3 regions of the Sporosarcina sp. resist genome follow, and region 1 is predicted to be linked to each of the others. Evidence: riboswitches for the same ligand, from Rfam matches in the RefSeq annotation. Region 1 holds a riboswitch; each other region holds the start of a gene.
What was found. Region 1 has a riboswitch for S-adenosylmethionine ahead of H7992_RS02805 (bifunctional homocysteine S-methyltransferase/methylenetetrahydrofolate reductase). Riboswitches for the same ligand answer to the same signal wherever they lie in the genome.
Positions count from the first base shown of each region.

Region 1 (2,268 bases):
CACTGCTGGTGGTGTATTAGCAGCGAACTTAATGCTGGATGATATTGAGGAGTATTTCTTGAAAAAGTAATTTAAATGGAATGAAATAATAAAAAGATGAAAACAGAAAACAGCCCGATGATGCGATATTTACTCGCTTCACTGGGCTGTTTTTTTATACATAATTTACTGTTCAGCTGCGTCTTCTTTAGGATACTTTATCACAAACGACGTTTTGGTGTTCTGATGTGGCCGAACTGCAAAAAACTAACTAGTAAATCGTAAGCATACAAATCAAATAAAAAAGGTATGTATGGTAGGAGCCCAAACATACCTTGAAGTATCATTAATTATCCGGCTACTGGAACATCGTGATTAATAATACGATGGCTCCAAGCAGGATTGAAATCCATGCCAATGCTTTTTGTGGAGAAGCTAAACAGACTAAGCCTAAAACGAGTGCGCCACCACCTAACCAATAAGGAGCATAAAAGAACCCTATAGCCGCTAAAATTATTGCTAACCAACCAATCCAGATGCCCAAGGAAGTTTTCAAGTCAATGACCTCCCTTCAATTTGATGGGAACAACAACTGAGTAAACGGGTCGTTCGTTATTGTTCTTATAGTTTATTATATGCAGGGTTACAGAGGGGACAGTGGTTAATGGACTCATTATTAATATTATTATTATGTGCATTTAGCTCACTTAGGATGGGGGAGCAAGAGCGGCGGGTTACGCAATCAATTCTGGAAAAGGATCAATTGACAGAAGTGACTTATTGGTACCTTGATTGACCTATTTAAGCTAAGAGGGACGTAAGAATTTAAATGAAGGATGGCGAAAGGCTGTTTAGCAACTATGTTGTTTAAAGTGACAAGCAATAGTCTGAATCTGTGAAATAAATTAATTACTTTCCAAAAAGGTGTTGCTAATTTTCCAACAATGATGTAAAGTCTGTAATAACGTAACTAAGCAAATCCAATTTAATAGTTTTTCTTATCTAGAGAGGTATAGGGACTGGCCCGATGACACCTCAGCAACCGCCATTTTATGGCATGGTGCTAATTCCAGCAAGTTGATAACACGACTTGGTAGATGAGGAGAAGACTTATTCAGATTTAGAGTCTACTTCCTTTATTCAACATAGGAAGAGGCTCTTTTTATTTTAACTAATTTTCCCATTAAGTAACATATTTTGAAGAATGATGAAGAGAGTTTCCGGAACGGGACTTTGGGAAAGTGAAAGGAGCAAGTGATAGTCGTGAATTTACTAGATACTATGAAAGAACGAATTTTGATCGGTGATGGTGCAATGGGAACTCTACTTTATTCTCACGGTGTGGATCTTTGTTTTGAAGAGCTGAACTTGACACATCCAGATCAAGTGCTTCGCATCCACCAAGCCTATATAGAGGCAGGTGCGGATATTATTCAAACTAATACGTATGGTGCGAATTATATCAAGTTAGCACGTCATGGGTTAGAGGACAGTGTAAAAAAGATAAATAAAGCCGCAGTTCAAATTGCGAAAAACGCAGCGGGTAAAAATACGTTCGTCCTTGGAACTATCGGGGGTATTCATGGATCTCGAACATCCATTGGAACAAAGGATGAAATCAAGCGCAGTTTTAGGGAACAACTATATTGCTTACTTCTTGAGGGAGTGGACGGCCTACTTTTAGAAACTTATTACGATTTTGATGAATTAACAACCGTGCTCAAAATTGCACGTGAGGAGACAGATATCCCGATTATTACGAATGTTTCAATGCATGAGGCGGGGGTGCTCCAAAATGGGATAGAGCTCATAGATGCCTTACAGCAGTTGGAGGATTTAGGTGCAGATATAGTAGGCATTAACTGTCGCCTTGGCCCTCACCATATGCTGAAGTCTCTAGAAACTGTGCCGTTGATGAAGCGTGCTTTACTTTCGGTGTATCCGAATGCTAGTTATCCAGGATATAAGGATGGGAAACTTTTTTACGAAAATGAGCCTGAATATTTCGAGAAGTTCGCACTGAGTTTTCGGAAGGCAGGAGTTAGTTTAATAGGAGGATGTTGTGGGACGACGCCAGAACATATTAGGGCCCTAGTGAAAGGACTTACAATTCGGGAACCAATTCAAGAAAAGCTTGTTAAGAAGAAGGAGGTAAAGACAGAGGTTGTGGAGTCTGAATTGAAGGAATCTCAACCCCCAACATTGCTTGAAACAGTGAGAAAAAGACATTCGATAATTGTTGAACTTGATGCGCCCAAACATTTAAACACGGGCAAGTTCTTTGAGGGG
Region 1 is NZ_CP060287.1:561,870-564,137, forward strand. Features, by position in the region: gene H7992_RS02795 (ABC transporter substrate-binding protein) at 1-70, shown strand, start outside; gene H7992_RS02800 (hypothetical protein) at 338-535, opposite strand; SAM riboswitch class I at 975-1,083, shown strand; gene H7992_RS02805 (bifunctional homocysteine S-methyltransferase/methylenetetrahydrofolate reductase) at 1,243-2,268, shown strand, end outside.

Region 2 (2,268 bases), 410 kb from region 1:
ATGTAGAAACCGCAGTCATATAGAGTGTTTCCACTGTTGCTTCCCACATTTTAGTCCAGTCGACATTCGGAAAAAGGTTTTCAATCATTACCGATCACCTCCGTCTGAACATCATTTTCATTGAGGTATTGAATTGCTTCCTCAATGATTGAGGAATCTCCAAGCAACTGAAGTATCAGTGTGCCGTATGCCCCGCCATGTGTATGGGATATGTTTCCCTGCACGATATTCACATCGACAGTGAATTTCCGAATAAGACTTGCGAGGACAGGTTGTTCTGTCCGCTCCCCTACAAATACAAGCTTGATAAGCGTGCCGGCAGGAAATTCTTCCTTAATATGCGCCATTGCCTGCTTCGCCTCCACGGGTTCCGTCACTTGAGAGACAAACCGCTTTGTGATCGGTTCCTTCGGTGATTGGAACACATCCAGGACATCTCCCAACTCAACAACTTTCCCTGCCTCCATAACTGCAACTCTGTGGCAAATTTTCCGGATAACGTGCATTTCATGTGTGATAAGCACAATTGTCAGTCCAAGTCGTTCATTAATTCCTGTTAGAAGGTCTAGTATTGAATCCGTTGTTTCTGGATCAAGGGCTGAAGTCGCTTCGTCACAAAGAAGGACTTCAGGGTCGTTTGCAAGCGCACGAGCAATCCCTACGCGCTGTTTCTGACCTCCAGACAATTCGGATGGATATGCATTTTCGCGACCAGCCAAACCAACTAATTCAATCAGTTCCGCCACTTTCTTATCACGCTCGGCTTTTCGTACACCCGCGATTTCAAGAGGGAAAGCGATATTCTCCTTCACTGTTCTAGACCACAGTAAGTTAAAGTGTTGGAAAATCATACTCACTTTTTGTCGTGCTTCCCTTAGCTCTTTCCCTTTAATTGCTGATATTTCTAGACTTCCTATTTTAACGCTACCTGACGTTGGCATTTCAAGACCGTTCAGTAGTCGAATCAACGTACTTTTTCCTGCCCCACTATAGCCGATGACTCCAAAAATCTCACCGTCAGTAATTTCAAGCGATACATTTTCGACTGCTGAAATACTGCCTGGCCCTTCACCGTATCGTTTATTTATATCCGTTAAATAAATCATTTTTTTCACCTCAGAAAAATTGTTTTGTTACTAATTTTGTCTAGCTTCAGGCGCCACCCCCTCGGGTCACAAGGCAGTTCGCTGTGGTGGCTTAGGTACGCCCCCTTCGCAATCTGACTTGTGCCTGTCGGGGCTGAGCGGCGCCTTCCGCTTTTCAATACAAAAAAGCCTTCCTGCAGACGGGCAGAAAGGCTTGACGTTATCGAAAATAAACGTTGTCCAATCTCTCATCTTTCAAAGCGTATGCTTTGTGTGACTTGGCACCATTTCACTTACGTGACGGTTGCCGGGCTTCGCAGGGCACTATCCCTCCACCTCTCTTAATAAGAGTGACCTATTCAATTGAATGTTAAGACGAAGTATATCAAAGTTCCATATCTATTGTCAATCTATTTCTTCAAGTAGATACGGTACTGATTGAAATGCATAAATTTTATGGGTTAAAACGCCATCCTTTTGTATAAGAAGGCAAGGAACGCTTTCGATTTCATAGTCAATTGCAATATTTTGTACGTAATTCAAATCTGCTTTCCCGATTGGTATTCCCGGTCTCATGACGGTAATAACTTCCATCATTTTAGATGCGACTGCACAAGTTCCACACATTGGTGTATATAAATAAAACGCTGCCACTGAAGACTCTTTCAAAGCCATCTCCCATTGTTCGCGTGTCCAAGTTTCCATTAATTCTACATCCTTTAAATTAGAAATTCCGGTCTGATTTTAAAATCCGCACCTTGTAGTATTGTAGCCAACACTTTGTATGGGGTCGTCTCCACTTCCCGATAAACCTTTTCTGTGTACAAATGGATTGCTGCCGGGAACTCTCTTTTGAATAAAACACGGGTCTTTTCTCCATCTTCATCCGCATCAACGAAGACAAATAGTTCATGTTCTTCGTAAGGTGCAAGCAATTCTTCAAGCCGATAAGGACTTACTGTGCCGTTCGTACAAATAATTTCGACAGGCTCAACAAGTATTCGTGCCAAACGTTTCTTATCCGAACCGCCCTCGACGATAATTACTCTTTCATCCGACACAAGAGGCCCCTCCTTCGCTCTTTTTTATATAAAGATGCAAAAAACGCCGAAAAAGTACCGGCGCCTTGTCTTAGTTATTCTCCGACAGTCATTTTTTCATACGCTTCAGCTGACATAAGTTC
Region 2 is NZ_CP060287.1:969,027-971,294, reverse strand. Features, by position in the region: gene H7992_RS04810 (methionine ABC transporter permease) at 1-88, opposite strand, end outside; gene H7992_RS04805 (methionine ABC transporter ATP-binding protein) at 81-1,106, opposite strand; SAM riboswitch class I at 1,331-1,436, opposite strand; gene H7992_RS04800 (thioredoxin family protein) at 1,491-1,790, opposite strand; gene H7992_RS04795 (toprim domain-containing protein) at 1,805-2,146, opposite strand; gene gcvH (glycine cleavage system protein GcvH) at 2,221-2,268, opposite strand, start outside.
Region 2: it holds a riboswitch for S-adenosylmethionine, as region 1 does, so the genes downstream of both, H7992_RS04805 (methionine ABC transporter ATP-binding protein) here and H7992_RS02805 (bifunctional homocysteine S-methyltransferase/methylenetetrahydrofolate reductase) in region 1, are expected to answer to the same signal.

Region 3 (2,268 bases), 1.9 Mb from region 1:
ATCGATTGGAAAAACTTCACTAGTCTCAGCCCAAGATTTGTACGTCAACTTCGCCATACTAATCCCCCCTCTAAACTCAATAACTCTATTACATTATCTTTTTTAAAAAAGGCGACTTTAATCTACTATTGATTAAAGTCGCCTCTAATTTTTTAGTCAGCGAATTGTTCGTATGTTCACGATTGTCCATTAGCTTCTGGATTTCCAGTCGGCATGTGATTAGCGTTTATACTAACTTTATTAATCCTATGTGTCAAGTAGGTTTAAATACATTCTATTCCTAAAACCCCAATATGTTACGCATTTTGTAATTTTTTAGATATAGTTATTTTCTTTTAAATAAGAAACGATGGCTTTGACAGACTCTACAATATTTAATTGATTGGTATCAATGATTATTTCCGGGTTAACAGGTTCTTCATAAGGAGCATCAATTCCTGTAAAGCCTTTAATTTCACCCAATCTTGCTTTCTTATAAAGCCCCTTCGGATCCCGTTCTTCACAAGTTTCTAAACTTGCCTTAACGTATATTTCGATAAACTCATCGGATTTGACAATTTCTCGCACCTGATCTCGATCTTCCTGATAAGGCGATATGAATGCTGTTAATGTGAATAAGCCAGCGTCGACCATTAGTTTTGAAACTTCACCGATTCTGCGAATATTTTCCGTCCGATCATTTGGACTAAACCCTAGATTCTTATTTAAACCGTGCCGGACATTATCTCCATCCAGTCGATAAGTATGAATGCCTTTCGCGTGTAACTCTGTTTCTAGCGCTACTGAAACTGTTGATTTCCCTGACCCTGATAGCCCAGTGAACCAAAGAATAGCACTCTTATGGCCCTTTAGTTCTTGACGATTTTCTTTTGTTACCTCTGATTCATGCCAAACGATATTTGTAGACTCTGTCATTGTTTGCCCCCCTAAATCATTTGTTTCAGTTTAATTTTTATATACAAAAAAGACACCTTTTTCCGATTCAAATAATCGATTAGAAAGTTGCCTTTAGTTGTCTAATTAGCATGTATGAAATTGTTAAAATGATAAATGACTTACAACCTTTACAGTAAAGAAATAAAAAAACCACTTCTAAATAGAGCAAGAAGAGGTTAATAGAATCGAACACATATTACTCCTCTTATCTGCTAAACTTTCGTTTACTGGAATTGGCACAGTACTAAACAGTCTGTTGCCGCGGTTTCATCGGGCCAGTCCCTCAACCTCTCTAGATAAGATATAAACTATTAAGTTGAGACCAATACTACATTATCGAAAATTCAAAGTCAATGACTTATCAGAATTTATTTTCAATCATATCAGTTTAGTTGGAATTAAAGGCGATCTTCTTGCACATATAATAGGCACTTTAAACTACTTTTCAGTGCGCTAGGAAACATGTTAGTTAACTCTCACTTAACCTTTCGTTGTTCTCATCGGTTTTCTCTATTTCCTTTTCATAATTATTTTTCCAATTAACAAGAAAGATTCCTGCAAATATTAGTAATCCACCAAAAAGGATAGACCAGGTTAGTCTTTCATGGAGTAAAAACCATCCTGTGAGTACACCGAAGAATGGCGCTAAAAAAAGGAATGCACTAGTTCGTTCTTGATTACCTCTTTGGAGAAGATAAAACCAAATAGAAAACTGAATAATTGATGCTGCAATGGTAAGCCATAACAAAATCAGGATAGATTGAGTAGTCATTTTAAAGAAAGTCTCTTCCAGTAGTAAGCTTCCCAGAAAGAGAATTGATCCACCAAAAAGCATTTGATAGGCTGTCATTACATACGTATCAAATTTGAAACCATGTATTTTTATCAATAGCGTAGCAATCGCCCATGAAACAGCCGACAAAAGCCCTAATATGGTACCGACTTTAAAGTCAAGATGTGAACCTAACGTGAGAAAAACCCCGATAAAACCTAACAGTACACCTATCCATTGCTGAATATGGTAACGCGATTTTAAAAAAAGCGTCCCAAAAACGACAACGAGTAAAGGATTCATAAACGTTAGGATAGACGTCTCTCCAGAAGTGATTGTACGCAGTGCCATAAATATACAGCCCATCACAAAAGCTGTTTGGAAAAGTCCAATTAGAACAAGCCACACCCAGTCGATTGCTTTTACTGGATGTGGCTTGTTTAAGATTTTAACGATAGTTGCCATAATAATCCCTGCAAGCGTAAAACGCAGAGCGACTAATAGGAGTGGAGATGAATAGGCTAACCCTAACTTCCCTATTGTAAAAGAAGAACCCATTA
Region 3 is NZ_CP060287.1:2,473,991-2,476,258, reverse strand. Features, by position in the region: gene H7992_RS12000 (phosphoadenylyl-sulfate reductase) at 1-57, opposite strand, end outside; gene cysC (adenylyl-sulfate kinase) at 316-915, opposite strand; SAM riboswitch class I at 1,139-1,239, opposite strand; gene H7992_RS11990 (DMT family transporter) at 1,406-2,268, opposite strand, start outside.
Region 3: it holds a riboswitch for S-adenosylmethionine, as region 1 does, so the genes downstream of both, cysC (adenylyl-sulfate kinase) here and H7992_RS02805 (bifunctional homocysteine S-methyltransferase/methylenetetrahydrofolate reductase) in region 1, are expected to answer to the same signal.